Regions from separate parts of the Streptomyces sp. NBC_01571 genome, predicted to be linked through region 2. Evidence: riboswitches for the same ligand, from Rfam matches in the RefSeq annotation. Region 2 holds a riboswitch; the other holds the start of a gene.

Region 1 (11,231 bases), 4.7 Mb from region 2:
ACATCGGGGACTACGCGAAGGTCGAGGCGGACGCCGAAATCCGTGAACACACGGTCATCGGCTCCAACGTCGTCGTCAAAAGCGGTGCCTTCCTGCACAGAGCCGTCGTGCACGACAACGTGTACGTCGGCCAGCACAGCAATCTCCGGGGCTGTGTCATCGGCAAGAACACCGACATCATGCGGGCCGCACGGATCGAGGACGGCGCCGTCATCGGCGACGAATGCCTCGTCGGCGAAGAATCGATCATTCAGGGAAACGTACGCGTCTATCCCTTCAAGACCATCGAGGCCGGCGCCTTCGTCAACACCTCGGTGATCTGGGAGTCGCGCGGTCAGGCGCATCTCTTCGGAGCGCGCGGTGTGTCCGGCATCCTGAATGTGGAGATCACTCCGGAACTGGCGGTGCGACTCGCGGGCGCTTACGCGACGACGCTCAAGAAGGGCTCCACGGTCACCACTGCCCGTGACCACTCCCGAGGTGCGCGGGCGCTGAAGAGGGCGGTCATCTCGGCGCTGCAGGCCAGCGCCATCGACGTACGCGACCTGGAGAACGTACCGCTGCCTGTGGCCAGGCAGCAGACGGCGCGAGGCAGCGCGGGCGGGATCATGATCCGCACGACACCCGGGGTGCCGGACTCCGTCGACATCATGTTCTTCGACGGGGAAGGTGCCGACCTGTCACAGGGTGGGCAGCGGAAGCTCGACCGGGTGTTCGCGCGACAGGAGTACCGGCGCGCGTTCCCGGGTGAGATCGGGGATCTGTACTTCCCGGCCAGCGTCTTCGACTCGTACACGGGCTCCCTGCTCAGGAACGTGGACACGACGGGTGTCGCCGAGTCGGGGCTGAAGGTCGTCGTGGACGCCTCGAACGGCAGTGCCGGGCTGGTGCTTCCCAGCCTGTTGGGCAAGCTCGGTGTCGACTCCCTGACCATCAACCCCGGCCTGGACGAGTCCAGGCCGACGGAAACCGCCGACACCCGGCGGGCCGGACTGGTGCGGCTCGGCGAGATCGTCGCGTCCGCGCGCGCCGCGTTCGGAGTGCGCTTCGACCCGGTGGGCGAGCGGCTCTCGCTGGTCGACGAGAAGGGACGGATCGTCGAGGACGACCGGGCTCTCCTCGTGATGCTCGACCTGGTGGCCGCGGAACGGCGCAGCGGGCGAGTGGCGCTGCCGGTGACCACTACGCGCATCGCCGAGCAGGTGGCGGCCTATCACGGTACCCAGGTGGAGTGGACGACCACGTCGCCGGACGACCTGACCCGGGTCGGACGGGACGAGTCGACGATCTTCGGTGGTGACGGCCGCGGCGGCTTCATCATCCCGGAGTTCAGCAGTGTGTTCGACGGGGCGGCCGCCTTCGTCCGCCTCATCGGACTGGTGGCGCGGACGCAGCTCACGCTCAGCCAGATCGACGCGCGGATTCCGCGGGCGCACGTCCTCAAGCGGGACCTCGCGACTCCCTGGGCGGTCAAGGGCCTCGTGATGCGCCGAGTCGTGGAGGAGGCGGGGGACCGGTTCGTGGACACCACCGACGGTGTTCGGGTCGTGGAGGCCGACGGGCGCTGGGTGATGGTGCTGCCCGACCCCGCCGAGGCCGTGACGCATCTCTGGGCCGAAGGTCCCGACGTCGCGTCGGCTGAGGCCCTGCTCGACGAGTGGGCGGCCGTCGTGGACAGCGCCGGCCGCTAGCCGCAAACAGGCGGCGTTCGCCCCGTCGCGCGAGCGTCGCCTGGTTCGAGGCAGGCACACGCGCGTGCCGGACAGGTGTCCCCAAGGGGGGCCTGTCCGGCACGCGGGTGGGGCCATTCGGAGGTAGCACCCACGACGTGCGACGATGTGCGGCATGCCGCAGCAGCCCCCCGTTCGGAGCACACCTCCGCGCCCCCCGCGCCCGGACGCCTCCATGTCGCTGCTCACCAACGTCATGGACCACAGCCTCGACGACGGATACGCCGAGGCGGCCGCCCGCAGGAAGACCGAAGGCGCCGGCGGCATGCCGAAGACGGTACGGGCGAAGCTCGGTCTCGCCGCCGGTCTCGTGCTCGCCGCCCTGGTCGTGACCGTGGGAGCGGCCAACGCCCGGATCGCGGCGCCCGTGGTGGCCAAGGAGCGCCAGGAACTCATCGACCGGATCCAGCGCGAGACCTCGTCCGCGGACAAGCTCGAGAGCAGTGTCGACACCCTGCGCGACGACGTGAGCGCCCGGCAGCGCGAGGCGCTGAAAAAGCAGGGGGGCGGCGACCAGGCCGACCTGGTCGGCATCCTGTCGGGTGCCGTCGCCGTGCACGGTCCCGGCGTGAAGCTGGTCGTGAACGACGCCAAGGAAGCCACCCAGGGCGGTGACGGCGATCCGCGTGAGACCAACGGGTTCTCGGATACCGGCCGGGTCCGTGACCGTGACATGCAGCGGGTCGTCAACGGGCTCTGGGAGTCCGGTGCGGAGGCCGTGTCGATCAACGGACAGCGGCTGACGGCGCTCTCGGCGATCCGGGCCGCGGGAGACGCGATACTGGTCGACAACAAGCCGCTGGTGCCGCCCTACACGGTGCTCGCGGTAGGGGACGGCGAGCGGCTCAGCACCAGGTTCCAGAACAGTGCCGACGGGCTGTATCTTCACGCCCTTCAGGAGAACTACGGCATCCGGACCAGCATCTCCGTCGACGACGACGTCCGGTTGTCCGCTGCACCAAGTGTGATCGTACGTACAGCACAGCCGAGCACAGAGAAGGGCACATCGTGATCGCCGTACTGGGCCTCGTCGTGGGAGTCGTGGCTGGATTGTTGGTCCGGCCCGAGGTTCCGGTGATCGTGGAACCTTACCTTCCGATCGCCGTCGTGGCGGCGCTCGACGCCGTCTTCGGAGGCCTGCGCGCGATGCTCGACGGCATCTTCGACGACAAGGTCTTCGTCGTCTCGTTCCTGTCGAACGTGGTCGTCGCCGCGCTGATCGTCTTCCTGGGCGACAAGTTGGGCGTCGGCGCCCAGCTCTCCACCGGTGTCGTGGTCGTCCTCGGTATCCGTATCTTCTCCAACGCCGCGGCGATCCGCCGGCACGTGTTCCGGGCGTGAGGCCGATGAGCAACGAGGGTGAGACCCCCGACAACCGACTGCGCAGGGAACTTCCCGAAGAGGTTCCGGCCGCGGCCGCCGAGAGCTCGGCTCCCCAGCAGCAGGGCGCGCCCCCGCCGGAGGACGCGGAGGCCGCCACGGCGCTGACCGGCCGTCAGCGGCTGGTGAAGGGGCTGTGGCCGCCGAGAGTGTCCCGTGCGCAACTCATCGTCGCGCTGCTGCTGTTCGGCCTCGGCTTCGGTCTGGCCGTCCAGGTGGCGTCCAACAGCGACAGCGGCAGCGCGCTGCGTGGCGCACGTCAAGAAGATCTCGTACGTATCCTCGATGAACTCGACAACCGTACTCAGCGTCTTGAAGACGAGAAGCAGGGTCTCGAAGATCAGCGCACCGAGCTGGAGAACAGCTCGAACCAGGCTGCCGAGGCGCGCAAGCAGACGGCCGAGAAGGAGAAGCAACTCGGCATTCTGGCGGGCACGGTGGCGGCGCAGGGACCCGGCATCACGCTGACGATCAACGATACGAAGGGGACGGTCAAGGCGGACATGCTGCTTGACGCGATCCAGGAGCTGCGCGCGGCCGGTGCGGAGGCGATTCAGGTGAACGGTGTGCGGGTCGTCGCCAGCACGTATCTGAGCGACTCCGGGAAGGGCGTGAGCGTGGACGGGAACAAGATCACCCAGCCCTATCGTTTCAAGGTCATCGGCAAGCCGCAGGACCTCGAGCCGGCGCTCAACATCCCCGGAGGCGTGGTGCAGACTCTGGAGAAGGAGCAGGCCACCGTCACGGTGGAGCGTGCGACGAAGATCGTTGTGGACGCCTTGCGGGCCGCGAAGCTGCCTGACTACGCTCGGTCCTCCTCCCAGTGAGCCGGGGGCGCATGCGGGTGGTGCGGCGAGGGCATGAGGTTGCGGGGGGTCGGCGCACCGAATGGGTGGTGCGTGGTGGAAACTGTCTGGTGGATACGGACGTTGTGAGGATGTCCGGGTCGACCGGTGTGTGCAATCAGGGTTCGTCCTGCCCCACGGGCGGGTCTGTTTCGGTCAAGGGGAATCGCCCGTGAAGTTGTTTGCGAAGTTGTTCGGCAAGAGCGCACGCGAGGGCGGCGACAACGCCCGGCACCGTGCACCACGCCATGGAGACGTGGAGGGCCAGGGTGGCGAGCGCCCGCTGTTCCGGGACCAGGTCGCTGGTCCGGGCGGCGACATTTCCGGTGGTCAGGGCGCGCCGTCTGTTGACCCTGCCCAGTCCGGCCGCATAGGTTTCGGGGAACCGTCAGCCTCAAGTACGGGTGGAGGGTTCGCTGCCGACCCGTACGCGTCTCATGTCCCCGGGGGGCAGCCGCGGCAGGAGGATCCCATGTCGGCCCTGGTGTGTACGAGGTGCGGTAACCGCAACGCGGAAAACAGCCGCTTCTGTTCGAACTGCGGTGCGCCGCTGCGGCCCGGGGCCGTCCCGGAGCGTGCGTCCGAGACGACGTCGACGATCTCCATCTCGGGCCTGGAGGCCTACGATGCCGAGGTCACCGGTCAGACGCAGATGCCCACGCTCTCTCCGGAGGCGCAGGCCGCCGTGGACGCCCTGCCGCTCGGCTCGGCGCTCCTGGTGGTCCGCCGCGGTCCGAACTCGGGCAGCCGCTTCCTCCTGGACGGTGAGCTGACCACGGCCGGGCGCCATCCGCAGAGCGACATCTTCCTCGACGACGTGACCGTGTCGCGTCGTCATGTGGAGTTCCGTCGTGCCGCGGACGGTTCGTTCACGGTCGCCGACGTGGGCAGCCTGAACGGGACGTACGTCAACCGGGAGCGGATCGACTCGGTTCCGCTGTCGAACGGCGACGAGGTGCAGATCGGTAAGTACCGGCTGGTCTTCTACGCGAGCCAGCGGGGTATCTGACCCTTCCCCAGACTCCGTCCGGGGGGACCCCCAGGAAGGTCCATGCTTCGATCACCGAGCGGCGGTGCCGGCAACGGTACCGCCGCAGCGGACAGTGGGCTGATGAGTATCGGCGCGGTGTTGAACGCGCTGCGTGACGAGTTCCCCGAGGTCACCATCTCCAAGATCCGGTTCCTGGAGTCGGAGGGGCTCATCGAGCCGCGGCGGACACCCTCGGGGTATCGCAAGTTCAGCGCGGACGACGTCGAGCGGCTCGGGCACGTCCTGAGGATGCAGCGGGACCACTATCTTCCGCTGAAGGTCATCCGCGAGCATCTGGACGCCCTGGAGCGCGGCGAGCCCGTACGGCTGCCGTCCCTGGGACGCCAGCGCGACGGGGGCGACGCGGAGCTGCCGGAGCCCGACGCGCCCACGGCGGTGCGGGTGGGCCGTTCGGAGCTGCTGGCCGCCGCGGAGATCGGCGAGCGGGAACTGCAGGAGTGGGAGTCGTACGGGCTCATCGCCCCACTGGCGGAGGGGACGTACGACGCCGAGGCGGTGACGGTCGCAGCGCTCGTCGTCGAGCTGGGGCGGTTCGGTATCGAGCCACGCCATCTGCGGGCGATGAAGGCCGCGGCCGAACGGGACGCGGGGCTGGTGGACCAGGTGGTGGCCCCGCTGAGGCGCCACCGCAATCCGCAGACCAGGGCGCACGCGGAAGCGCGTACGAAGGAGCTGGCGGGGCTCACGGTGAGGCTGCACGCCGCACTCGTGCAGACCGCGCTGGGCGTAAGGCTGCCCTGACCTCGGGCCCTGACAGTCGGCCGGATCGCCCACCCGTTCTGTGCTCGACTACCCAAACGTCCCGGGCACGGCCTAGGGTTGCTGTGTGAACGAGCTCGATGTCGTAGGTGTCCGGGTCGAAATGCCCTCCAACCAACCGATCGTGCTCCTGCGTGAAGTGGGAGGCGATCGCTACCTCCCCATCTGGATCGGACCGGGGGAGGCGACGGCGATCGCCTTCGCCCAGCAGGGCATGGCCCCCGCGCGACCGCTGACCCACGACCTGTTCAAGGACGTGCTGGAAGCCGTCGGCCAGGAGCTCACCGAGGTGCGCATCACCGATCTGCGCGAGGGGGTCTTCTACGCGGAGCTGGTGTTCGCCAGCGGGGTCGAGGTCAGCGCCCGTCCGTCCGACGCCATAGCGCTGGCGCTGCGCACCGGAACGCCGATCTACGGCAGTGACGGGGTGCTCGACGACGCGGGAATCGCGATTCCGGACGAGCAGGAGGACGAGGTGGAGAAGTTCCGGGAGTTCCTCGACCAGATCTCGCCCGAGGACTTCGGGACCAACAGCCAGTGACGGGCCGGGTGCCCCCGGCGGGCGCCCGGACACCCGTTCCCGCAGCTGTGCCGTGTCACGGGATCGGAGTAGTCCGGGCGGCAATTGCCCGTGGCGACTGTGGCGCGCTGCGGCTCACTCCGAGAGCATTCGGCTAGCCTTTCCCCGCGGTGGGACACGGGAAACCACTCTCAGGGTGATTATCACTCGGCGTGCCGAGTGTGGCGATCGTTGACGCGCCCCTGGTGACTGCCTACCGTCGAGAAGGCAGGTCAAGGACGGAGGTCGGCGTGAGAAGCAGCGGCGACGGTACGGCTGGGGGTGCCCCCGGACGCGGTCTGGGGGAGAGCGGCCCGTACCCTCCCCCAAGCTCTCGGCTCGGCTCGAGCAGGGGGTACCCCCACCACGACAGCACGGCCGACCACGCTCCACAGCGGCCGACAGCGGTGCCGGGCGAGGGCGGGACGGCGGCCGAGGAGATCGGCTACCGGGGGCCCACGGCGTGTGCCGCCGCGGGCATCACCTACCGGCAGCTCGACTACTGGGCGAGGACCGGTCTGGTCGAGCCGAGTGTGCGGCCCGCCTACGGGTCGGGGACGCAGCGGTTGTACAGCTTCCGGGACGTGGTGGTCCTGAAGATCGTGAAGCGGTTCCTCGACACGGGAGTGTCGCTGCAGAACATCCGCACCACGGTCCAGCACCTCAGGGAGCGAGGCTTCCGGGACCTGGAGCGGATGACGCTGATGAGCGACGGCGCGACCGTCTACGAGTGTTCCTCGCCCGACGAGGTCCACGCCCTGCTCCAGGGCGGCCAGGGCGTTTTCGGGATCGCCGTGGGCGTGGTGTGGCGGGACGTCGAGAACGCCCTCTCACAGTTGCACGGGGAGCGGGTGGACACGGGCGAGACGCTCGTCGGACACAACCCCGCGGACGAGCTGGCACGTCGGCGCAACCGCGCGGTCTGACGGGCGGGGCGGCCCGACGGTCCGCGCGGCCCGGGGGCCGGTGCGGTCCGGTGGGCGGCGCGGTGGGGCGGGGCGCCGGAGTCCCGGGGCAATGTCAGTGGCGTAGGGCAGCATCGGGGGTGTGAGAAACGCGCCCACGATCCTGCATCTCGACATGGATGCCTTCTTCGCCTCGGCGGAGCAGGCGTCCAAGCCGAGCCTGCGGGGGAAGGCCGTCGTCGTCGGCGGCCTCGGGCTGCGCGGCGTGGTCGCCACCGCCTCCTACGAGGCCCGTGTCTTCGGGGTGCACTCGGCGATGCCCATGGCCCAGGCGCGCAGGCTCGCACCGAACGCGGCGTATCTCGTGCCGCGCTTCGGGCTCTACCGGGAGATCAGCGACCAGGTGATGGGGCTGCTGCGGACGCTGTCCCCCCTGGTGGAGCCACTGAGCCTGGACGAGGCGTTCGTCGATCTGGAGGCCGGCGGGACGGCCTGGGACGACGCCTCGGCGAGGTTGGCCGGGGTGAAGCTGCGCGCGGACATCAGGGCCGTCACGGGCCTGACGGGCTCCGTGGGGCTCGCGGCCTCCAAGATGCTCGCCAAGATCGCCTCCGAGCAGGCCAAGCCCGACGGCCTGGTGGTGATCGAGCCGGGGACGGAGCGCGCGATGCTCGGACCGATGCCGGTGCGGACCCTGCCGGGCGTGGGGCCCGCCACCGGGGACCATCTGCGGCGGGGCGGGATCAACACGGTCGACGAGATCGCCGAGGCGGGGGAGGACGAGCTCGTACGGCTGCTGGGCAAGGCCCATGGCCACGCGCTGTACGCGATGGCGCTGGCGCGCGACGAGCGGCCCGTGGTGGCCGAGCGGGAGACGAAGTCCGTGTCGGTCGAGGACACGTACGACGTGGACATCCATGACCGGGTGCGGGTCGGGCTCGAGGTGCAGCGGCTCGCTGACCGGTGTGTGCAGCGGCTGCGCCGGGCGGGGCTGTCGGGACGGACCATCGTGCTGAAGGTGCGCAGGTACGACTTCTCGACGCTGACGCGGTCCGAGACGCTTCGGGGGCCCACGGACGACCCCGCGGTCGTCCGGGAGGCGGCCGGGCGGCTCCTGGAGGCGGTGGACACGACGGGGGGCGTACGCCTGCTGGGTGTCGGTGTCTCGGGGCTCGCCGACTACACGCAGGAGGACCTCTTCGCGCAGGCCCAGGCGCAGGCCAGGGCCGCGGAGGAGGAGACGGCGGCGCAGGAGCACCCCGACGAGGAGGCGGCTGAGGAGTCGGCCGTCGAGCAGGTGCCGGCGGTCGAGCGGCGCTGGCCCGCGGGGCACGACGTGCACCACGCCGAGTACGGGCACGGGTGGGTGCAGGGCAGCGGGCTGGGAAGGGTGACGGTGCGATTCGAGACGCCCGACTCGGAACCGGGGCGGGTGCGGACGTTCCGTACGGACGACGCGGCCTTGGAGCCGGCGGATCCCCTGCCGTTGGTGCCCCGAAGACCCGAGGGTTCGTCAGGGGTGTCCGCCGGTGCGCCCGGGAGGGCATGAGACCCGGCACGGCACCGGCGACGGGCCGGGCACCGCGGGCCGTTCCCGGACGGTCGCCCGGTCCGCCGTAGGCCGGAGGCGGTCACCCGCGCTGCCGAAGGGGTGCCTCAGGCATCGTCCGTTCCCGCCAGACGGCCGAAGTCGCGGTCCGGCGGAGGAGCCGGGGGCGTCACGTCGAGACCGTAGTGGTGATACAGCTGGAGTTCCTGCTCCGGAGAGAGATGACGGCCCACGCCGAAATCGGGGGCGTCCTTGATCAGGGCGCGTTCGAAGGGGACGCGCAGGCTGCCCTCGACGAACTCGCTGGGCTCCAGCGGCACGAAGGCGTCCCTGCTGAACAGGCCCGTACGTATGGCGGCCCACTCCGGTATGCCGGTCGCGTCGTCCAGATAGACCTCGTCGACCGTGCCGATCTTGGCGCCATTGCGGTCGAGCGCCTTGCGGCCGATCAGATTGCGCGGATCGATGTCGGTCTGCACGGGCCCTCCACTCGATTGCAACTCATCCGTAGGCACTACGAAAGAGCACATTCGTGACGGTGGCCACTCGAAAGCCCGTGCGTTGTTCTCGCTGGTACCCTGGCAAGCGGCTGCTGATCCCGTGCGGGAGAGTCCTCCAGACACCATCGGAGGCGCCGAAGGAGCAAATCCTCCCCGGAATCTCTCAGGCTCACGTACCGCACGGACGAGGTCACTCTGGAAAGCAGGGCGGGGCTGACGCCTTCCGCTCTCACCGACGGTGAAAGCCGGGTCGCAGCGAGCGGGCGGACCGGTGAAGCTCTCAGGTCAGATGACAGAGGGGGAGGCCGTCGGGGCACCCGCGCCGTGGTGCCCCTCGAAGGTCGTGTGTGACCAGGAGGCCTCCGCAATGACCGCCCATCGCATTCCGCTCTCCGAGCTCGAACAGGGAATCCCCTTCGAGCAGCGCCACATCGGGCCCGCCCCGGAAGCACGGGCCAAGATGCTCGCGCAGGTCGGGTACGGCTCGCTGGACGAGCTGACGGCCGCCGCCGTGCCGGACGTGATCAAGAACGCCGAGGCGCTCGAGCTCCCGGGCGCGCGCACCGAGGCCGAGGTCCTGGCCGAGCTGCGCTCCCTCGCGGACCGCAACCAGGTTCTCGACCCGATGATCGGCCTCGGTTACTACGGCACCTTCACGCCGCCGGTGATCCTGCGCAACGTCATGGAGAACCCGGCCTGGTACACCGCCTACACGCCGTACCAGCCGGAGATCTCGCAGGGCCGCCTGGAGGCGCTGCTCAACTTCCAGACCGTGGTCGCCGAGCTGACCGGGCTGCCCACCTCCGGCGCCTCGCTGCTCGACGAGGGCACCGCGGCCGCCGAGGCGATGGCGCTGTCCCGGCGCATGGGCAAGAACAAGAAGGGCCTCTTCCTGATCGACGCGGACGCCCTGCCGCAGACCGTCGCCGTCATCGAGACCCGCGCCGAGCCCACCGGCGTCGAGGTCGTCGTCGCCGATCTGAGCGAGGGCATCCCGGCCGAGATCGCCGAGCGCGAGATCAACGGCGTGCTCGTCCAGTACCCGGGTGCCTCCGGTGCCGTACGCGACCTCAAGCCCGTCATCGAGCAGGCGCACGAGCTCGGAGCGGTCGTCACCGTCGCCGCCGACCTGCTCGCCCTGACCCTGCTCACCTCGCCCGGCGAGCTCGGCGCCGACATCGCGGTCGGCACCACCCAGCGGTTCGGCGTTCCGATGGGCTTCGGCGGTCCGCACGCCGGATACATGGCGGTTCGCGAGAAGTTCGCGCGCAGCCTGCCCGGCCGGCTGGTCGGCGTCTCCGTCGACGCGGACGGGCACAAGGCGTACCGGCTCGCTCTGCAGACGCGCGAGCAGCACATCCGCCGTGAGAAGGCCACCAGCAACATCTGCACCGCGCAGGTGCTGCTCGCCGTGATGGCCGGCATGTACGCCGTCTACCACGGGCCGGACGGACTGCGGACGATCGCCCGTCGCACCCACCGCTACGCCACGCTCCTCGCCGAGGGGCTGAAGGCCGGCGGCGTCGAGGTCGTGCACGGCGCGTACTTCGACACGCTGACCGTCCGCGTGCCGGGCCGCGCCGCCGACATCGTGACGAGCGCGCGAGACCAGGGTGTCAACCTCCACCTCGTCGACGCCGACCACGTGTCGATCGCCTGTGACGAGACCACCGCACGCAGGCAACTGGGTTCCGTGTGGGCCGCGTTCGGCGTCGAGGGCGACATCGAGGCGCTGGACGAGAGCACCGAGGACACCCTGCCCGCGGCGCTGCTGCGCACCGACGACTACCTCACGCACCCGGTGTTCCACCAGTACCGCTCCGAGACCGCGATGCTGCGCTACCTGCGCAAACTCTCCGACCGCGACTACGCGCTGGACCGCGGCATGATCCCGCTGGGCTCCTGCACCATGAAGCTCAACGCGACCACCGAGATGGAGCCGGTCACCTGGCC
Region 2 (11,231 bases):
AGCACCGCCTTAGGCGTGCCGTGCCCGTGTCCGGTCGCGCCCAGTGAGCCGTACAGCTCGGCCCGGACGGAGGCCACGGCGGGCAGCAGGTCCTCGTTGCGCAGCCGGTGGGCGAACATCCGTGCCGCGCGCATCGGGCCCACCGTGTGGGAGCTGGACGGGCCTATGCCGATCGAGAACAGGTCGAAGACCGAGATGGCCACGGGAACTCCTAGCAAGCGGGGTGGTGCATGAGGTGGGCGCCGCACACAGCTGTGCCTCCAGTGTGCGCGGCGCCCCGAAGAATCGTACGTTCCGTGCGAACTACTTCAGGCCGGGGTACAGCGGGTGCTTGTCGGCCAGAGCGGACACCCGGGCCTTGAGGGCGTCCGCGTCGTAGGACGGCTTCAGCGTCTCGGCGATGATGTCCGCGACCTCGGTGAAGTCCTCGGCCTGGAAGCCGCGGGTGGCGAGGGCGGGGGTGCCGATGCGCAGGCCCGAGGTCACCATCGGGGGCCGCGGGTCATTCGGGATCGCGTTCCGGTTGACCGTGATGCCGACCTCGTGGAGCCGGTCCTCGGCCTGCTGTCCGTCCAGCTCGGAGTTGCGCAGGTCGACCAGGACCAGGTGCACCTCCGTGCCGCCCGACAGGACCGAGACACCGTGCTCGGTGACGTCGGCCCGCACCAGGCGTTCGGCGAGGATCCGCGCGCCGTCGAGCGTGCGCTGCTGGCGCTCCTTGAAGTCGTCGGAGGCGGCGACCTTGAAGGAGACGGCCTTCGCGGCGATCACGTGCTCCAGTGGACCGCCCTGCTGGCCCGGGAAGACCGCGGAGTTGATCTTCTTGGCCAGTTCGGCGGTGGAGAGGATCACGCCACCGCGCGGGCCGCCCAGCGTCTTGTGGGTGGTCGTGGTGACGACGTGGGCGTGCGGCACCGGGTTCGGGTGCAGCCCCGCCGCCACCAGGCCGGCGAAGTGCGCCATGTCGACCATCAGGTACGCGCCGACCTCGTCCGCGATCCGGCGGAAGGCGGCGAAGTCGAGCTGACGCGGGTAGGCGGACCAGCCGGCCACGATCAGCTTCGGCCTGGACTCCTTGGCGAGACGCTCGACCTCGGCCATGTCGACCTGGCCCGACTCCTCGTCGACGTGGTACGCGACCACGTTGTAGAGCTTGCCGGAGAAGTTGATCTTCATGCCGTGGGTCAGGTGCCCGCCGTGCGCGAGGTTCAGGCCCATGATCGTGTCGCCCGGCTTGAGCAGCGCGAACATCGCGGCCGCGTTGGCCTGGGCGCCCGAGTGCGGCTGCACGTTCGCGTGCTCGGCGCCGAACAGCGCCTTGACGCGGTCGATGGCGATCTGCTCGACGACGTCGACGTGTTCGCAGCCGCCGTAGTAACGGCGGCCCGGGTAGCCCTCGGCGTACTTGTTGGTCAGGACCGAGCCCTGGGCCTCCATGACCGCGACCGGAGCGAAGTTCTCCGAGGCGATCATCTCCAGGGTGGACTGCTGGCGGTGCAGCTCGGCGTCGAGGGCGGCCGCGACGTCCGGGTCCAGCTCGTGAAGGGGCGTGTTCAGAAGCGACATGCGGTGACTCCTCAGCCGGCGGTGAAGGCGGTGTACTCGTCGGCGGACATCAGGTCGTCCGGCTCGTCGGTGACGCGTACCTTGAACAGCCAGCCGCCCTCGAAGGGCGCGGAGTTCACCAGTGAGGGGTCGTCCACGACGTCCTGGTTGGCCTCCACGATCTCGCCGGTGACCGGCGCGTACAGGTCGCTGACCGACTTGGTCGACTCCAGCTCCCCGCAGGACTCGCCCGCGGTCACCGTGTCACCGACCTCCGGAAGCTGGGCGTAGACGACATCGCCGAGCGCGTTGGCCGCGAACTCGGTGATGCCGACTGTCGAGACGCCGTCCTCGGCGACCGACAGCCACTCGTGCTCCTTGCTGTAGCGCAGCTGCTGGGGGTTGCTCATGGCCTGAATTCTCCTGTACGCGGGGGAGTGCTGGTGAACGGGTACGGACGGGGCGTCCGGATGCCGGGGTGTCGTGAGACAGGGGACAGGGCGCGGCGAGGTACGTCACGTCGACGCGCCCGAGCCCTGGTGGACCTACTTCTGGCGCTTGTAGAACGGCAGGGCCACGACCTCGTACGGTTCGTGACTGCCCCGGATGTCCACGCCGACCCCGGTCGTGCCCGGTGCGGCGTGCGCGGCGTCGACGTAGGCCATGGCGATCGGCCGGCCCAGCGTAGGGGAGGGGGCGCCGGAGGTGACCTCGCCGACGACCGCGCCGCCCGCGACGACGGCGAACCCGGCGCGCGGGACGCGGCGGCCCTCGGCGACGAGCCCGACGAGCACCCGCGGGGGGTTCGCGGCGGCGCGTTCGGCGGCGGCCTCCAGGGCCTCGCGCCCCACGAAGTCACCCTCCTTCTCGAACTTCACGACCCGCCCGAGCCCCGCGTCGAAGGGGGTGAGCGAGGTGGTCAGCTCGTGCCCGTACAGCGGCATGCCCGCCTCCAGGCGCAGCGTGTCGCGGCAGGACAGACCGCACGGGACCAGCCCGGCCGGTGCCCCCGCCTCGGTCAGCGCCTGCCAGAGCTTCTCGGCGTCGGACGGGGCCACGAAGAGCTCGAAGCCGTCCTCGCCCGTGTAGCCGGTGCGCGCGATCAGCGCCGGGACGCCCGCGACCGTGCCCGGCAGACCCGCGTAGTACTTCAGGCCGTCGAGGTCGGCGTCGGTCAGCGACTTGAGGATGCCGGGGGACTCGGGGCCCTGGATGGCGAGCAGCGCGTACGCGTCCCGGTCGTCACGGACCTCGGCGTCGAAACCGGCGGCGCGCTCGGTCAGCGCGTCGAGGACGACCTGGGCGTTGGAGGCGTTGGCGACGACCATGTACTCGGTCTCGGCCAGCCGGTACACGATCAGGTCGTCCAGGATGCCGCCGTCAGCCCGGCAGATCATGGTGTAGCGGGCACGGCCCACGCCGACGGAGGCGATGTTGCCCACCAGCGCGTGGTTCAGCAGCGCGGCGGCCTGCGGGCCGGTGACCGTGATCTCGCCCATGTGCGAGAGGTCGAAGAGACCGGCGCGGGTGCGGACGGCGACGTGCTCGTCGCGCTCGGAGCCGTACCGCAGGGGCATGTCCCAGCCCGCGAAGTCGGTCATCGTCGCGCCCAGCGAGCGATGCAGGGCATCGAGCGCGGTACGGCGGGGGGCGTTACTGCTCATCGGTGGGGCTCCCAAGGCATGACGGCGAGGTCGTTCCTCCCCATCTGTCATCGGAACCTGAGAGGTTCATCACGACCCCGCGAACGGAGGTCACGACTTGCACCTTGGGTGGAGCCACCGGTCAGCGGCCCGCTTTTCAGATGTGCCTCGCCCGCGCGGTAACGGGGCCTGAGAGATTCAAGGGAGGGACTTGCTCCTTCGGCGTCCCAGCAGCACGTACGTCACACGGATGTGTGCACGTCACTGGGAACTCTCCCGCGCGGATTCAAGCGGCCGGTATGCAGTTGGCGGGCACATCATTGCACGCGCCGTCCCATGACGGCAGTCCGCATCTGTAACCGGCCTGTGGCAGTCCGAACACGGAAACAGGAACCACCGCGCATTACCTTCTCTTTACACTCGACGGGGATGGGACTCCAGACCCAAGGGGAGGACGATCACGGTGAACAGGACCAGGGCGTACGCGACGACCTCGGCCCTCGCGCTGCCGCAGCAGCCGAGTACCGCGGCCCGGGAGGCGTGCGGCACGCTTCCGGCGGCCGTCGTCCGCGACCTCAGGGAGCGGGCCGGGCACAGCCCGCACGGCCTGTACTTCGGCACGGCGGACCTCGTGGTGGTCACCGGGCTGCCGGGCAGCGGCAAGTCGACCCTGATGCGCCGCGCGGTCGCCGGCCGGCGCGTGGACTCCCAGGACACCCGCGACCGCTGGGACGGCCGGCTGGCCCGCCGGCTCCCGTACGCCGTCTACCGCCCCTTCGTCCGCCTCGCGCACTACGCGGGCCTGCGCCGCACGCTGCGTTCCGGCGCAGGCGTCGTCGTGCACGACTGCGGTACCCAGGCCTGGGTGCGCCGCTGGCTCGCCCGCGAGGCCCGCCGCCGGGGCGGCACCCTCCACCTCCTGCTCCTCGACGTCACGCCCGGCACGGCGCTGGAGGGTCAGCGCGAGCGCGGCCGGGGCGTCTCGCGGTACGCCTTCGCGCGTCACCGGGGCGCGCTGAGCCGGCTGCTGCGCTGCGTCGAGCGGGGCGAACTGCCGGAGGGCTGCGGCTCGGCGGTACTCCTCGACCGCGAAGCGGCGGACGTGCTGCGCCGGATCGACTTCGACGGCTGACGGCGTCGCGGGGACCGGCCGTGCGGGTGTTCGTCGTACGGGAGCGCGCGTCGTACGTGAGCGCGGAGCCGGCCGGACGGAAGGCCGGGCGGGGGCGGGCGCGGGAGAACGGGACATCGTCGTACGAGAGGGTCGCGGGCGCCCACTAACCTTTCCAGCCGGAACACCAGAGCAGCACACCAGGACACCGGAACACCGGATCAGCGGTTCACAGCAGGCGGTAGACAGATGGACTTCCCCGACTTCCCGGCACCAGCGCACCCGCACCCCCACCCGCACGGCGGGTGGCCGGGCAACGAACTGGAGGAGGTGCTCTCCGCGTCCCTCGGAGTGCCCTCGGCGGGCGGCCGCATCGTCGAGGTCCTCGGCCGCAGCTTCGTCTGGGTGCCGCTGCCCAACGGCGGCGGTCCGCACGCCGGCCCCCTCGATCTGCCCACGCTGGAGATCGAGGGCCAGGCGTACGTGCCGGTCTTCAGCTCCGAGGAACAGTTCCGCCAGGTCGTCGGCAGCCATCTGTCGTTCACGATCGCGCCCGCCGTCGAGTTCGCCCGCGGGCTGCCCCCGCAGGTCGGCGTCGCGATCAACCCGGGCGGTGTGGTGGGCGTACCGCTGCCGCCCCTCGTGGTCGCCGAGCTGTGCCGTGCCGGGCGCACCCCGCTGGACGGTCCCGCGAGCGGCGGCCGGGTGCAGCTCTCCGAACCCGACTGGCAGGACGACCCGGTGGACTTCCTGGCCGCGGCCTCGGGCGAGTTCGCGGCGACCGGTGTGGTGCTGACCGCGCGCCGCTGCCTGGCCAGCATCGAGGGCGACGACCCCCTGATGTTCATCGGGGTCGAACTGACCGGATGGGAGGGCGACGCCCGGACGCTCCCGCTGGACGCGCTCGGCCGGGCCCTCGGCCGGGTGCCGGTGGACCGGCCGGTGAACATGGTGTTCCTCGACGTCGCGCAGGACCCGGTGGGGGAGTGGATGCGCGCGAACGTGCGACCGTTCTACCGGCAGGGCTACTGACGCGGGCGGGGAGCTCCGGAGCCGTGCGTCAAGTCGCTGTCAGGATCGCCGCTTAAGCTGGTTTCATGGCTCGGTCGGGGTGTGGGCGAGGTGTCGACGCATCTCGGGCACCGGTGTCGCTGGCGTAATGGGTGAGTTCATCGTGATTTCTTCGCGAAGGGGCGATTGAGGGTGAGTGCGTCGGGCACGGCCGCGGCCGGGCAGGTCGAGCACATGCTGCGCCAGGTGACGCCCGGGCGTTACGACGCCTACGAGGCGCTCCTTCGCGCGCTCGCGACCCCGTCGTCCGGCCAGGTGTGGATGCTGCTCTGGCACGGCCAGGGTGGCTCCCCGGACGCCCAGTACGGGAACATGGAGGTGGAGGGCCTCGGTTACGCGCCGTGCGTCACCTCCGCCCAGGAGCTCTCGGCCAGTGGCTGGAACCGGTCGTACGAGGTCGTCGACGGCCTCGACGTGGCCCGCACCCTCTACCCCGACCACTTCGGACTCTGGCTCAATCCGCACGCTCCCGGCGGCGGGCTCGGCATCCCGTGGCTGGATCTGCGCCGGATCGCCGCGGGCCTGGAGCGCCAGCCCGCAGGCCCGCTGCGGCTGTCCGAACCCGGCATCGAGATCCCGCAGTTCTACGCCCTGCTCACGCAGAACGCGCATCGCACCCCCGCCGTCCGCTCCCTGCGGCGGACCTGGGTGCAGCCCGCGCTCGGAGCGCCCTATCTGGCCATCGGGCTCGACGTCTACGACACCTCGCCGGCCGCCGTCGACTCGGTGCGGGCGATGATGCAGCAGTCGATCGGCGCCGTTCCGGAGGGGCTGCCCGTGTCGACCGTCGCGATGTCCGACGAGTACGACCCGGTGGCGATGTGGCTGCGCGCCAACGCGCGCCCGTTCTACGACCGCGAGGCCCACGCGGCCCCCGCGCAGGCTCCGGTGGCGGGCGGGTACGGGTACCCGCCGGCGCGCGGTGTTTACTGAGACCGTCGCGGGACGAACGGTGAAGGGCTGTCACGGCTTCTTCACCGGAGAGTCGGCATGTCTTCGCGCGTAGATGGCAAGGGATCGTCCGGTTAGGGACCGTATTCGCCGCGACCGTACCAACTGCCCCGTGTCCGACACCCGTTACCCACCGTCCGGATAACGGAACACCTCAAACAGCATCACGTTTAGGCATCCATTCACCGTCAGGTCTGGCTACAGATCGCCGACGCGTTGAAGACTCCCGCTCCAGGGGGTTTAGCCCCTGTGTACGACGGACTGATCACGCCGCTACGAGCGGCACGTGTGGGCCGGCTACCGCCGGTTGAGAGGGGTCCCTGCCAGATGACGGCACCATTGCACGAGCCGACCGCGGAGGCACCCCCGAGTGCGGCCGAAGAAGCGGCGGCTGCCACCGCCGGCGAGAAGGTCGTGCAGGGACGTTCCCTGGGCCGGATCGCCTGGGAGCGCCTGAAGAGGGACAAGCTCGCCCTGACCGGCGGCATCGTCGTGCTCGTCCTCATCGTGATCGCCCTGCTCGCGCCAGTGATCACCCACCTGCTCGGTCAGGACCCGGACACCTTCAACGAGAAGCTGATCGACCCTCTGTTCGGCACTCCCACGGGGTCATTGGGCGGCATCAGCGGCGACCACCTGCTGGGCGTCGAGCCCATCAACGGCCGCGACATCCTCGCCCGCATCCTCTACGGTGCCCGCGTCTCGCTCCTGGTGGGCTTCCTCTCCGCCGTCGTCGCGGTCATCCTCGGCACCGTGCTCGGCATCCTGGCGGGCTTCTTCGGAGGCTGGGTCGACTCGCTCATCAGCCGCGTGATGGACGGCCTGCTGGCCTTCCCGCAGCTTCTGTTCACGATCGCCCTGGTCTCGGTGATGCCGAACAACATGCTGGGCCTGTCCGGCTCCAACGTGCGTGTGTTCGTGATGATCCTGGTCATCGGCTTCTTCGGCTGGCCCTACATCGGACGCGTGGTGCGCGGCCAGACGCTCTCGATGCGTGAGCGCGAGTACGTCGAGGCCGCCCGATCGCTGGGCGCCGGGCGCTTCTACATCCTGTTCAAGGAGCTGCTGCCCAACCTGGTGGCGCCGATCATCGTCTACACGACGATGATGATCCCCACGAACATCCTCACCGAGGCGGCGCTCAGCTTCCTGGGCGTGGGCGTCAAGCCGCCCACCTCGTCCTGGGGACAGATGCTGTCGAGCGCGATCGACTACTACGAGTCCGACCCCATGTACATGGTGGTCCCCGGTGTGGCGATCTTCATCACCGTCCTTGCCTTCAACCTGTTCGGCGACGGCGTGCGTGACGCGCTGGACCCGAAGGCTTCCCGCTGAACTGCCACACCTCAAGCGTCCCGTGGCACTGACACGGGGTCTCTCATCAAATCCGGAGGATCCGAGATCGTGACTACCCAACGCACCTCAGGGCGGCGTAAGCAGGCGTTCGCCGCCGCTGCTGCGGTCGCCGCACTGCTGACCACAGCGGCGTGCGGCGGCAGTGGCAGCGACGACAAGGGCGGTTCGAAGACCGGCGCCGCCGGTTTCGACGCCGCGAACAACAAGGTCGCCCAGGCCTCCCTTGCCAAGAAGGGTGGCACGCTGCGGTTCGGCGGTGCCCAGGACGCCGACTCGTGGGACACCACGCGTGGCTACTACGGCTTCATGTGGGACTTCGCGCGCTACTACAGCCGCCAGCTGGTCACGGGCAAGACGGAGCCGGGCAAGGCGGGCGCCGAGCTCACCCCGGACCTCGCCACCGGTCTCGCCAAGGTCACCGACGACGGCAAGACCTACACGTACACCCTGCGTGACGGCGTCACGTGGGAGGACGGCAAGCCGATCACGTCCAAGGACGTCAAGTACGGCATCGAGCGCGTCTGGGCGCAGGACGTGCTGTCCGGCGGTCCGACCTACCTCAAGGACTTCCTGGACCCGAAGGGCGAGTACAAGGGTCCCTACAAGGACACGTCCAAGGACAAGCTGGGCCTGAAGGCGATCTCCACCCCGGACGACAAGACCGTCGTCTTCCACCTCCCCAAGGCCAACTCGGACTTCCAGGAGGTGCTGGGTCTGGTCTCGGCCTCCCCGGTCCGCCAGGACATGGACACCAAGTCCAAGTACGGCCTGAAGCCGTTCTCCTCCGGCCCGTACAAGTTCTCGTCGTACAGCCCCGGCAAGAGCCTGACGCTGGAGCGCAACACCCAGTGGAAGCAGTCCTCGGACCCGATCCGCAAGGCGTACCCGGACAAGATCACCGTTCAGTTCTTCTCGGACGCCAACCAGCTGGACCAGCGTCTGCTCAACGGTGACCTGGACCTGGACATCAACCAGACCGGCATGTCCCCGCAGGGCCGCACCACCGCCCTGAAGGAGCACAAGGCCAACCTGGACAACCCGATCTCCGGCTACATCCGTTACGCGGCCTTCCCGCAGAGCGTGAAGCCGTTCGACAACGTCAATTGCCGCAAGGCGGTCATCCTCGGCGCCGACCACGTCTCGCTGCAGACCGCGCGCGGTGGCCCGGTCGCCGGTGGTGACATCGGCACCAACATGCTCCCGCCGTCCGTCCCGGGCGCCGAGGGCCAGAAGTACGACCCGTACGGCATCTCCGGTGCCGACAAGAACGGCAACGTCGCCAAGGCCAAGGAAGCCCTGAAGGCGTGTGGCAAGCCGAACGGCTTCACCACCACCATCGCGGTCCGCAACAACAAGCCGGTCGAGGTGGCCACGGCCCAGTCGCTGCAGGCGTCGCTGAAGAAGGTCGGCATCACCGCGCAGATCGACCAGTTCGACGGTTCGCAGACCACCGGCATCATCGGCAGCCCCTCGAACGTGAAGAAGAAGGGCTACGGCATCATCATCATGGGCTGGGGTCCGGACTTCCCGACCGTCCAGGGCTTCGGTCTGCCGCTGTGGGACAGCAAGTACATCGCGCCGAGCGGTAACAACAACTTCGCCCTGATCAACGACAAGACCATCGACGGTCTTTTCGACCAGTACGTCACCACGCTGGACGAAGCGGGCAAGACCAAGCTCTCGACGGAGATCAACCACAAGGTCATGGAGGGCGCGTACTACCTGCCCTTCACCTTCGAGAAGTTCATCAACTGGCGCGGCGACAACCTCGCGAACGTCTACACGACGGACAACTACAGCGGTACGTACGACTTCGTCAACCTCGGTCTGAAGAACCCGAAGAAGTAAACCGGCACACCCGCCGTACAGGCACGAAAGGCAGGTGAAGGCCGGCGCGGCGTGGCCGCGGGCCACCGGATGACCTCCGGTGGCCCGCGGCCCCGCAGCGGGCCGTAAGCTGTGCTCGCTTACCTCATCAGGCGGCTGTTCGCCGCCGCAGTGATGCTGGTGGTCATCGTCATGGTGGTCTTCGGCATCTTCTTCCTCGTCCCCAAGTGGGCGGGCGTGGACATCGCCTCGAGCTTCGTGGGCAAGCAGGCCGACCCGGCCGCTGTCGAGGCCGTACGGCAGAAGCTGGGCCTGAGCGACCCGATCTACTCCCAGGTCTGGGAGTTCTTCAAGGGCATCTTCGCCGGACGCACCTACTCGGGCGGTGGCGACGTCACGCACTGCGCCGCGCCCTGCTTCGGCTACTCCTTCCGCAGCGAGCAGGCCGTCTGGCCGGTGCTCACCGACCGATTCCCGGTGACCCTGGGTCTCGCGCTCGGTGCCGCCGTGCTGTGGCTGGTCTTCGGTGTCGCGGCCGGTGTGCTCTCCGCGCTCAAGCGGGGCAGCATCTGGGACCGTGGCGCGATGGTCGTCGCCCTGGCGGGTGTCTCCCTCCCCATCTACTTCACCGGTCTGCTCAGCCTGGCGATCTTCGCCTTCGGCCTGAAATGGATCAACGCGCAGTACGTGCCCTTCGACCAGAGCATCAGCGGCTGGTTCGGCGGCATGATCCTGCCCTGGATCACCCTCGCGTTCCTCTACGCGGCGATGTACGCCCGGATCACCCGCGCCACCATGCTGGAGATCCTCGGCGAGGACTACATCCGCACGGCGCGCGCCAAGGGCCTCAAGGAGCAGGTCGTCATCGGAAAGCACGCCATGCGCTCCACGATGACCCCCATCCTCACCATGCTGGGCATGGACCTCGGCGCCCTCATCGGCGGTGCCATCCTGACGGAGTCGACGTTCAACCTGCCCGGCCTCGGCCGCGCGGTGCTCGACGCCATCCGGAACCAGGACCTGCCCATCATCCTGGGCGTCACCCTGATCACTTCTCTCGCGGTGCTGATCGCCAACCTCGTGGTGGACGTCCTGTACGCCGTGATCGACCCCCGAGTGAGGCTCTCATGACCGAACTCAGCAAGAGCGGAGCGGTGGCCGAGCCCGTCGTGGACTCGCCCGCGCCCTCCGCCTTCCTCGAAGTACGCGACCTGAAGGTGCACTTCCCGACCGACGACGGTCTGGTCAAGTCCGTCGACGGGCTCAGCTTCCAGCTGGAGAAGGGCAAGACCCTCGGCATCGTGGGCGAGTCCGGCTCCGGCAAGTCGGTGACCTCGCTCGGCATCATGGGTCTGCACACGGCCGGCCAGTACGGCAAGCGCAAGGCACAGATCTCCGGTGAGATCTGGCTGAACGGCACCGAACTGCTGTCCGCCGACCCGGACTACGTGCGCAAGCTGCGTGGCCGCGAGATGGCGATGATCTTCCAGGATCCGCTGTCCGCGCTGCACCCGTACTACACGATCGGTCAGCAGATCGTGGAGGCGTACCGCATCCACCACAAGGTGGACAAGAAGACGGCGAAGCGCCGCGCGGTCGAGATGCTCGACCGGGTGGGCATTCCGCAGCCGGACAAGCGCGTGGACAGCTACCCGCACGAGTTCTCCGGCGGTATGCGCCAGCGCGCGATGATCGCGATGTCGCTGGTCAACAACCCCGAGCTGCTC

What was found. Region 2 has a riboswitch for glycine ahead of gcvT (glycine cleavage system aminomethyltransferase GcvT). Riboswitches for the same ligand answer to the same signal wherever they lie in the genome.
Region 1: another riboswitch for glycine. It lies ahead of gcvP (aminomethyl-transferring glycine dehydrogenase); the one in region 2 lies ahead of gcvT (glycine cleavage system aminomethyltransferase GcvT).

The regions. Positions count from the first base shown of each region.
Region 1 is NZ_JAPEPZ010000001.1:2,327,141-2,338,371, reverse strand. Features, by position in the region: gene OHB41_RS10565 (mannose-1-phosphate guanyltransferase) at 1-1,691, shown strand, start outside; gene OHB41_RS10560 (DUF881 domain-containing protein) at 1,846-2,742, shown strand; gene OHB41_RS10555 (small basic family protein) at 2,739-3,071, shown strand; gene OHB41_RS10550 (DUF881 domain-containing protein) at 3,077-3,937, shown strand; gene OHB41_RS10545 (FHA domain-containing protein) at 3,999-4,964, shown strand; gene ftsR (transcriptional regulator FtsR) at 5,007-5,747, shown strand; gene OHB41_RS10535 (bifunctional nuclease family protein) at 5,833-6,306, shown strand; gene OHB41_RS10530 (MerR family transcriptional regulator) at 6,576-7,250, shown strand; gene OHB41_RS10525 (DNA polymerase IV) at 7,372-8,778, shown strand; gene OHB41_RS10520 (PRC-barrel domain-containing protein) at 8,886-9,257, opposite strand; glycine riboswitch at 9,372-9,467, shown strand; gene gcvP (aminomethyl-transferring glycine dehydrogenase) at 9,646-11,231, shown strand, end outside.
Region 2 is NZ_JAPEPZ010000001.1:6,991,805-7,003,035, forward strand. Features, by position in the region: gene OHB41_RS31595 (L-serine ammonia-lyase) at 1-203, opposite strand, end outside; gene glyA (serine hydroxymethyltransferase) at 304-1,566, opposite strand; gene gcvH (glycine cleavage system protein GcvH) at 1,578-1,955, opposite strand; gene gcvT (glycine cleavage system aminomethyltransferase GcvT) at 2,091-3,209, opposite strand; glycine riboswitch at 3,244-3,355, opposite strand; glycine riboswitch at 3,356-3,477, opposite strand; gene OHB41_RS31615 (AAA family ATPase) at 3,646-4,320, shown strand; gene OHB41_RS31620 (enhanced serine sensitivity protein SseB) at 4,549-5,331, shown strand; gene OHB41_RS31625 (enhanced serine sensitivity protein SseB C-terminal domain-containing protein) at 5,503-6,303, shown strand; gene OHB41_RS31630 (ABC transporter permease) at 6,649-7,656, shown strand; gene OHB41_RS31635 (ABC transporter substrate-binding protein) at 7,726-9,525, shown strand; gene OHB41_RS31640 (ABC transporter permease) at 9,637-10,635, shown strand; gene OHB41_RS31645 (ABC transporter ATP-binding protein) at 10,632-11,231, shown strand, end outside.